One region of the Fictibacillus sp. KU28468 genome, then DNA from elsewhere that is predicted to be linked to it. Evidence: riboswitches for the same ligand, from Rfam matches in the RefSeq annotation. Region 1 holds a riboswitch; the other holds the start of a gene.
The links. A riboswitch is a leader RNA that binds a small molecule or an ion and turns the genes downstream of it on or off. The one in region 1 is predicted to bind thiamine pyrophosphate.
Positions count from the first base shown of each region.

Region 2: it holds a riboswitch for thiamine pyrophosphate, as region 1 does, so the genes downstream of both, thiC (phosphomethylpyrimidine synthase ThiC) here and thiT (energy-coupled thiamine transporter ThiT) in region 1, are expected to answer to the same signal.

Region 1 covers NZ_CP110666.1:2,605,487-2,609,358, reverse strand. Annotated here, with positions in the region: gene rsgA (ribosome small subunit-dependent GTPase A) at 1-328, shown strand, start outside; gene rpe (ribulose-phosphate 3-epimerase) at 330-977, shown strand; TPP riboswitch at 1,001-1,108, shown strand; gene thiT (energy-coupled thiamine transporter ThiT) at 1,183-1,755, shown strand; gene OKX00_RS13505 (thiamine diphosphokinase) at 1,752-2,393, shown strand; gene spoVM (stage V sporulation protein SpoVM) at 2,491-2,571, shown strand; gene rpmB (50S ribosomal protein L28) at 2,665-2,853, opposite strand; gene OKX00_RS13490 (Asp23/Gls24 family envelope stress response protein) at 3,085-3,447, shown strand; gene OKX00_RS13485 (DAK2 domain-containing protein) at 3,463-3,872, shown strand, end outside.
Region 2 covers NZ_CP110666.1:3,372,364-3,376,235, forward strand. Annotated here, with positions in the region: gene OKX00_RS17670 (hypothetical protein) at 1-167, opposite strand, end outside; gene thiC (phosphomethylpyrimidine synthase ThiC) at 452-2,221, opposite strand; TPP riboswitch at 2,344-2,455, opposite strand; gene OKX00_RS17680 (hypothetical protein) at 3,074-3,214, shown strand; gene OKX00_RS17685 (DinB family protein) at 3,328-3,798, opposite strand.

The DNA.
Region 1 (3,872 bases):
GGAGACGAATGACATATCAGATCATCTTGGACGCGGAAAGCATACAACGAGGCATGTTGAACTCCTTCCTTTTGAAGAGGGCTTGATCGCAGACACTCCTGGGTTCAGCTCATTGGACTTTGTAGAAATTGAAACCGAAGAGCTCTCCTACAACTTCCCTGAGATGAAACAGAGGGTATCACAATGCAAGTTTCGCGGCTGCACTCACAGCTCTGAACCGAAATGCGCAGTAAAAAAAGCAGTGGAAGAGGGAGAGATCCCATCGTTCCGCTATGAGCATTATCTTGAATTTTTGCAGGAAATCAAGGATCAAAAACGGAGGTACTAGCATGGTAAAAGTTGCGCCTTCCATTCTTTCCGCAGACTTTTCAAAGCTCGGTGAAGAAATTAAGGCAGTGGAAGAAAACGGTGCTGATTATATCCATATCGATGTGATGGATGGGCATTTTGTGCCGAATATTACGATGGGACCTTTAGTCGTTAAAGCAATCAGGCCGCTCACTGAACTGACATTTGATGTCCATTTAATGATTGAAAACCCTGACCGGTATATCCCGGAGTTTGCAAAAGCAGGTGCTGATATCATTACTGTTCATGTTGAAGCATGTCCGCACCTTCATCGGACCATTCAATTAATTAAAGAGCAGGGAAAAAAGGCAGGGGTCGTATTAAATCCTGCTACTCCTGTTGAAACCATTCAGCATATTTTGGCTGATATAGACCTTGTACTCATCATGTCTGTAAATCCAGGCTTTGGTGGACAATCCTTCATCCACGCTGTGCTTCCAAAGATTGAAGTATTATCTGCGAGGATCAAGGAGCAAGGCTTGAACGTTGAAATTGAGGTAGACGGCGGGGTGAACGCAGAGACTGCCCGTCTTTGTGAGAAAGCTGGAGCTACCGTACTTGTAGCGGGATCAGCCATTTATGGGCAAAAAGACATAAAGGGTGCAATCCGTACCATTCGTGGTGTATAATATATTAGAGAATAATTGAAAAAAGTAACCACAGGGGGAGTCCCATACAGGGGCTGAGAGGGGAGTACACTCCCGACCCTTTGAACCTGAAGCAGGATCATGCCTGCGTAGGAATGTGGAGTCGCTGTTGTTTTTACGCTAAGCAACCGTCATTCACATGCCGGTTGCTTTTTTCTTTTCTTAACGAGTTTAGGAGGAGATTGATTTGAGTAAAAAAATTATGTTTTTGACTGAAGTGGCGATGATGTCAGCGTTGGCCATCATACTTAGTTTTGTTCAATTTAAAGGGCTTTGGGCAAATGGAGGCTCAGTTTCATTGGAGATGCTGCCAATCTTTTTAATGGCATTCCGCAGAGGGGTCCCTGGCGGAGTATTAACTGGTTTGATTGTCGGGATGGTTAAAATCCTGGTTGATGGAACTGCAGGATATAATCCCGCTGGTTTGATCCTGGATTACCCTCTCGCGTTCCTATTGGCTGGATTTGCCGGGGTGTTTAAAGTCAGTTCGGCAAGCCAATCTAAAAGGAGGATCTCAGCGATTGTGGCAGGCATCGCCTTCGGAAGCCTGCTCCGTTTGGCCTCCCATGTTGTATCAGGAGTCATATTCTTTGCATCATACGCCCCAAAAGGCATGAACCCTGTCCTGTACTCCATTGTGTATAATGCTTCATACATGATCCCGGTTGCTTTGATCACTGCAGCTGCTTTTATTTTCTTGACAAAAACAGCACCGCGGCTGCTGCACAGGACCGATCCAAGAGTTGTTAACGCGGCATGAAAATTATCATTTTAGCAGGAGGTCCGGAAGAAAGGCAGCCGGACCTCTCTTTATTTGCCGGCGAAAAGGCAGTCTGGGCGGGTGTTGACCGCGGTGTATTCTACTTGTTGAAAAAAGGAATCATACCTGGCTGTGTATTTGGAGATTTCGATTCTGTGAACAGAAGTGAGCGTGAATGGATGGCTTCATTTAACCTTCCTTCATTTGAGTATGACAGTGAAAAGGATAAAACCGATCTAGAGCTGGCCCTTGATTGGGCACTGGAGCAAAAACCGGAGCAGATCCTGCTCATGGGTGCTACGGGCGGGCGCCTGGATCATGAATTGGCCAATATCCAATTGCTCCTTCATGGACTCGAAGCCGGAATTAACATTGAAATATGGGACAGGCAGAATAAGATTGCCTTATCAGCACCAGGACTGCATATCATACAACAAGAGCCGGAGTTCTCTTATGTCTCATTCCTTCCATTTATCGGACCTGTTACCGGCCTGACTCTAAAAGGGTTCAAATATCCGCTTCAGGATCAATACTTGCCGATGGGTTCTACTCTCTGCATTTCCAATGAGCTTGTAAATAAAAGTGGTACTTATTCATTCTCGGGCGGCATATTAATGTTGGTAAAGAGCCATGATTAATATTTTATGCGTCGGGCCGCATGGTACTATTTTTATAAAAGCGAATATATTTATTAGGGAATGTCTTATTTTTCAAAGGGCCTGGAGGAGGGGTATGATGAAATTTTACACCATTAAACTGCCTAGGTTTTTAGGGGGATTTGTACGTGCGGTTTTAGGTTCATTTAAAAAAGGATAATCAATTCCATCCAAAAGAAAAAAGCACCCTTGATGGGTGCTTTTTTCTTTTGGAAATTAAAAAACAACGGGGATGCCGTTGTCTTAAGAGCGATTAAACGCGTTCAATTTTTCCAGATTTAAGGGCACGTGCAGAAACATAAACACGTTTAGGCTTCCCGTCAACCAAGATGCGGACTTTTTGAACGTTTACTCCCCAGCTCTTTTTAGATTTGTTCAATGCGTGGGAACGCTTGTTTCCTGTTTTAGGTCCTTTACCAGTAACGTAACATTTGCGTGACATAATTGTACCTCCTTTATAACAGTAAAACTGTATCATATCAGTCGTATGTTAAATACTAACCTATAGTAGCATGACCACTAAAGAAAAGCAACAAATGATTTTTCGCATTTCAAGTAAAAAGGCTTGACACGGCTTTGTGACTATTGTCAAATGGAGTTGTCCTTTCATAAAACTTAATTTTATAGTAAAATGAGGTTTAGCCATAATTGATTGATTAAAGGAGGATTCATCATGTCCATCGAAATGAAGAATAAATACGGCCAGATTGACATTTCTACGGAAGTGATCGCTACTATTGCTGGCGGCGCTGCTATTGATTGCTACGGAATTGTAGGCATGGCTTCCAGGAAGCAGTTAAAGGATGGTATTACCGAACTTTTAGGACGTGACAACTTCTCCCGGGGGATTGTGGTTCGGCAGGAAGAAGATGAAGTACATATTGACATGTATATTATTGTAAGCTACGGAACAAAGATTTCTGAAGTAGCCCATAATGTACAGACAAAAGTGAAATATACCCTCGATCAAATGCTGGGTCTCTCAGTAGATTCTGTAAACATTTTTGTTCAGGGTGTAAGGGTGACAACCCCTTAGTTAGGAGGAAAGTTCGTGTCTTTAACAGTTTTAGACGGTAAAAAGTTTGCGGCCATGGTTGCATTGGGAGCCGCAAACTTATCAAAAAACGCAGCAATGGTAGATGCCCTTAATGTTTTTCCTGTGCCAGATGGGGATACAGGAACCAACATGAACCTTACGATTACTTCTGGTGCAAAAGAAGTTCAAAACAACATAATTCCCGATATCAGTAAAGTCGCGAGCTCTTTTTCCCGAGGCTTGCTCATGGGGGCAAGAGGCAACTCCGGGGTTATATTATCCCAGCTTTTCCGTGGTTTTTCAAAATCAATCGAAGGAAAAGAAACCATTACTTCGGCTGACTTTGCAAGAGCATTTGAGAACGGAGTAGAAACAGCCTATAAGGCTGTGATGAAGCCAATCGAGGGAACCATTCTTACGGTGGC
Region 2 (3,872 bases), 770 kb from region 1:
CTTTCTTTATGGGTCTCAGGATGAAGCATGATGAAGGTCGCCAAGTCAGTAACCGTCATCGCCGGCTCGTTCTTGATCTTTCCGAGGATCTCCCTGAATCCATCAGAAGCTTGCCCCACTCTTTGCTCAGTCCAGTTTAATGTATTCTGCAGCCAATTTGTACCCAATATAAATCCTCCCTGAATCTTCCTTTTTCATTATCATTGCCAAAGAGCGGTGTTTTCTATGCTTTATTTGGGTGCCAGGCACCGTTTATGCGCATAAATGGTGTCAGGCACCACTGCTCTTTCTTCAGGGAACCTGTACAGGATTTTTTCTGTATAGCTGCATCTCATACAGATGCGTTCATCGGAGTTTGAGGTTTCGAGAAATACATGGCGGCATTTTCTCTGAATCTCCTGCAGCTGCATTTCCAGCAGAGCAATTCTTTCACGAAGGATAGAAATGGTGCTCATGAATAGATATTCGAGCCTTTGTCATGAAATTCCTTGGCTTTTTCCCGCATTCCTTCCTTTACATCTTTTTCCTGACCCGAAAGTTCTTGTGCAGACATATTTCTTAGATCATGTGAAATTTTCATAGAGCAGAATTTTGGTCCGCACATGGAACAAAAATGAGCGGTTTTTGCACCTTGTGCAGGGAGGGTTTCATCGTGATAACCCCTTGCCTTCTCAGGATCCAATGATAGATTAAACTGATCTTCCCATCTGAATTCAAATCTAGCTTTTGAGAGAGCATTATCCCTCTTCAATGCTCCTTGATGGCCTTTTGCCAAATCTGCTGCATGGGCAGCGATCTTATAAGCGATCACTCCCTCCCTGACATCATCCTTGTTCGGCAGCCCCAAATGTTCCTTCGGCGTCACATAGCAAAGCATAGCCGTTCCGAACCATCCAATCATAGCAGCCCCAATTGCGGAAGTGATGTGGTCGTACCCAGGCGCAATGTCTGTCGTCAGAGGCCCTAGTGTATAGAAGGGCGCCTCATGGCAGATCTCCATTTGCTTATCTACGTTCTCCTTGATCTGATGCATCGGCACATGCCCCGGTCCTTCGATCATGACCTGCACATCATGTTTCCAGGCGATCTTTGTGAGCTCTCCCAACGTTTCCAGTTCTGCAAACTGTGCCTCGTCATTGGCATCCGCAATCGAGCCGGGCCGTAATCCATCACCCAATGAGACGGAGATGTCATACGCTTTACAGATTTCGCAGATGTCCTCGAAATGAGTATATAAAAAGTTTTCCTGATGGTAAGCGAGACACCATTGCGCCATGATGGATCCGCCCCGTGAAACGATGCCCGTGACCCGATTGATCGTTAATGGCACGTACCGCAGCAACACACCAGCATGAATCGTAAAATAATCGACTCCCTGCTCGGCCTGTTCAATGAGTGTATCACGGTAGACTTCCCAGGATAAATCCTCCGCTATTCCGTTCACTTTCTCAAGTGCCTGATAGATCGGAACGGTGCCAACAGGGACCGGAGAGTTTCTGATGATCCACTCTCTTGTCGTATGGATGTCTTTGCCTGTAGACAGATCCATGATTGTATCCGCTCCCCAGTAGGTAGCCCATGTCATTTTTTCAACCTCTTCCTCAATGGACGAAGTCACAGCAGAGTTTCCGATGTTCGCGTTGATTTTCACATGAAAGTTCTTCCCGATAATCATCGGTTCCAGTTCCAGGTGATTAATGTTGGCAGGGATGATGGCCCTCCCGCTCGCCACTTCGCTTCGAACAAAATCGGCTTCAAGCCCCTCCCGGATCGCAATGAACTCCATTTCAGGCGTAATGATCCCTTTTTTTGCATAATGCATCTGAGTAACATTTCCGCCACCTTTTGCCCGCATCGGCTTAAATGGGCGAACCGGAAACACATGACCCGCATGAGACTGCTGTCTGTAGCCGTTGTCCTCCGGTTTAATTCCGCGCCCATCGTATTGCTCTGTATCGTTCCTGTCTCTCACCCAATTTTCCCTCAGCAAAGGCAGTCCTTTTTCAACATCTGCAGCATAATTCAAATCTGTATAAGGTCCGCTCGTATCATAAAGGACGACGGGCGGGTTCTTCTCATCTCTTCCTGATGTCTGTGTATCCGCCAGACTGATCCTTCTCATTGGCACCCGGATGTCGGGACGGGATCCGGTCTTATACACTTTGGTGCTGTTTGGAAACTGTGATTTTAATGAGAACTTGCTTTCGTTCTGTACGTTCATGCAACTTCCTCCTCGTTTTTTCAAAAATTGAGTCCAAAGTTACACACAGCATAAAAAAAAATCGGGTTCTAGTAAGAAGAACCCGATAGGATAGACAAAGAAAAATATACGATATGTATATATGACTTCGACTCCTACTTCCCTACGCTGGTATAACCCAGATCAGGTTCAAAGGGTCAAAGAGCTTATTCTCTCTTCTCTCAGCCCGGCTGACGGGCTCCCCTAGCAGAAAACGTATTCTGTTTTCAACGTAATCATAGCTTCTCTGCTTTTCATGCACAATCCGTCTTTTGGCACAGGTATTTATTCACTGTAGTCGTTTAACCGCCAAAATATGTATAGACTTTCAATTAACAGAAAAGTTCAACTTGTTTGTTTGCCATTGAAAAGGTGTTTTGGTCATGATTTACTTTAACGAGGCATAAAAGGTGGTCAATCATAGTGGAATATGCAGTACTTTTTTTCTTCTTTCTATCGCTTTCCCAATCATTCATTCCTTTAACTGCCTTCCCTTATTTCAAAAAAGAAAAAAACGGTATCGGCCAGAACCGATTTTTGAAAAAAGTGTCAGTATACTCATTCCTTGTTACAATGAGTAGAAAATCATTGCAACATCCGTTGAAAACATGAAAACCTTAACCTATTCTTCGTTAGATATCTTTTATATTAATGACGGCTCAACTGATGCTTCACTTGGAAAACTTATATACGCTTTATCCCAAATGTTTTCTTGAAAGATTTGTGAACGAGGCAAAAAAATTAGCACATATTAGTTTATTTTGACTGAAAAAGAGGAATAAAGTATCAGGAAGAATTTTTCCATATTCTAAACGAGCAGGGCAGGGTTAACTTATGCTAAAAAAAACAGAGGTAATGCTGTTCATGAAGGAAATCGCCATGCTTACGGATGAATATTTACGTTGCAGAGACCGGTTTCTGAAGGAACAGATAAAAAATGATATCGATTTTCTGCATTCAGTGATTCATTCATAATTTCATTTGTTCATGATGAACACTGTTTTGTTCTTTACTTTTCACTTGTGTCTGTGTTTGAAATTCCACCCATAAAAAAACCCAGAGAGCCGTTTTTTGCTCTCTGGGTTTTCTTAGTTTTTAACGACCGTGCGTTCAATAAGAAGTTCGATCGCGTGCAGCTGTCCCAAATGATTGGATTCATGAAAAACAGCCATGTTTGCTAGTTCACGGAATGTTTCCAGACCAAGGAACGGCTTTTTCAATTTTTCATCCAGTGCTTCTTCCGGGATGTCTTTAATTCGTACGAGCTGATCCTGCAGCTGAGTGACCAGTTCTTCAACGGATGGAACATTTCCCTTCCAGTCTGCCGGCTTTGTTCCTTTGCCAAACAATTCTACATAGTTTTCGGGCAAATGAGCTGACTTTTTCGGAAAACCGAAAAGAAACTGCTCAGTTACGGTTAAGACATGTCCGATGTGCCAGTGGATGGTATTGTTGAATCCTTCCGGCTGAACATCAGCCATTTCAGCGGGAACTGCGCTGGCATTTTTCAGAAAAAATCCTCTTGTCATTTCAAACTGCTTGTAAAGGTACTGATTCATTATGATCATCTCCTCGAATATCTTTATCTTCTTTTCTACTGTAACAAAAAATCCTCTAAAAAAGCAGAGTAAAA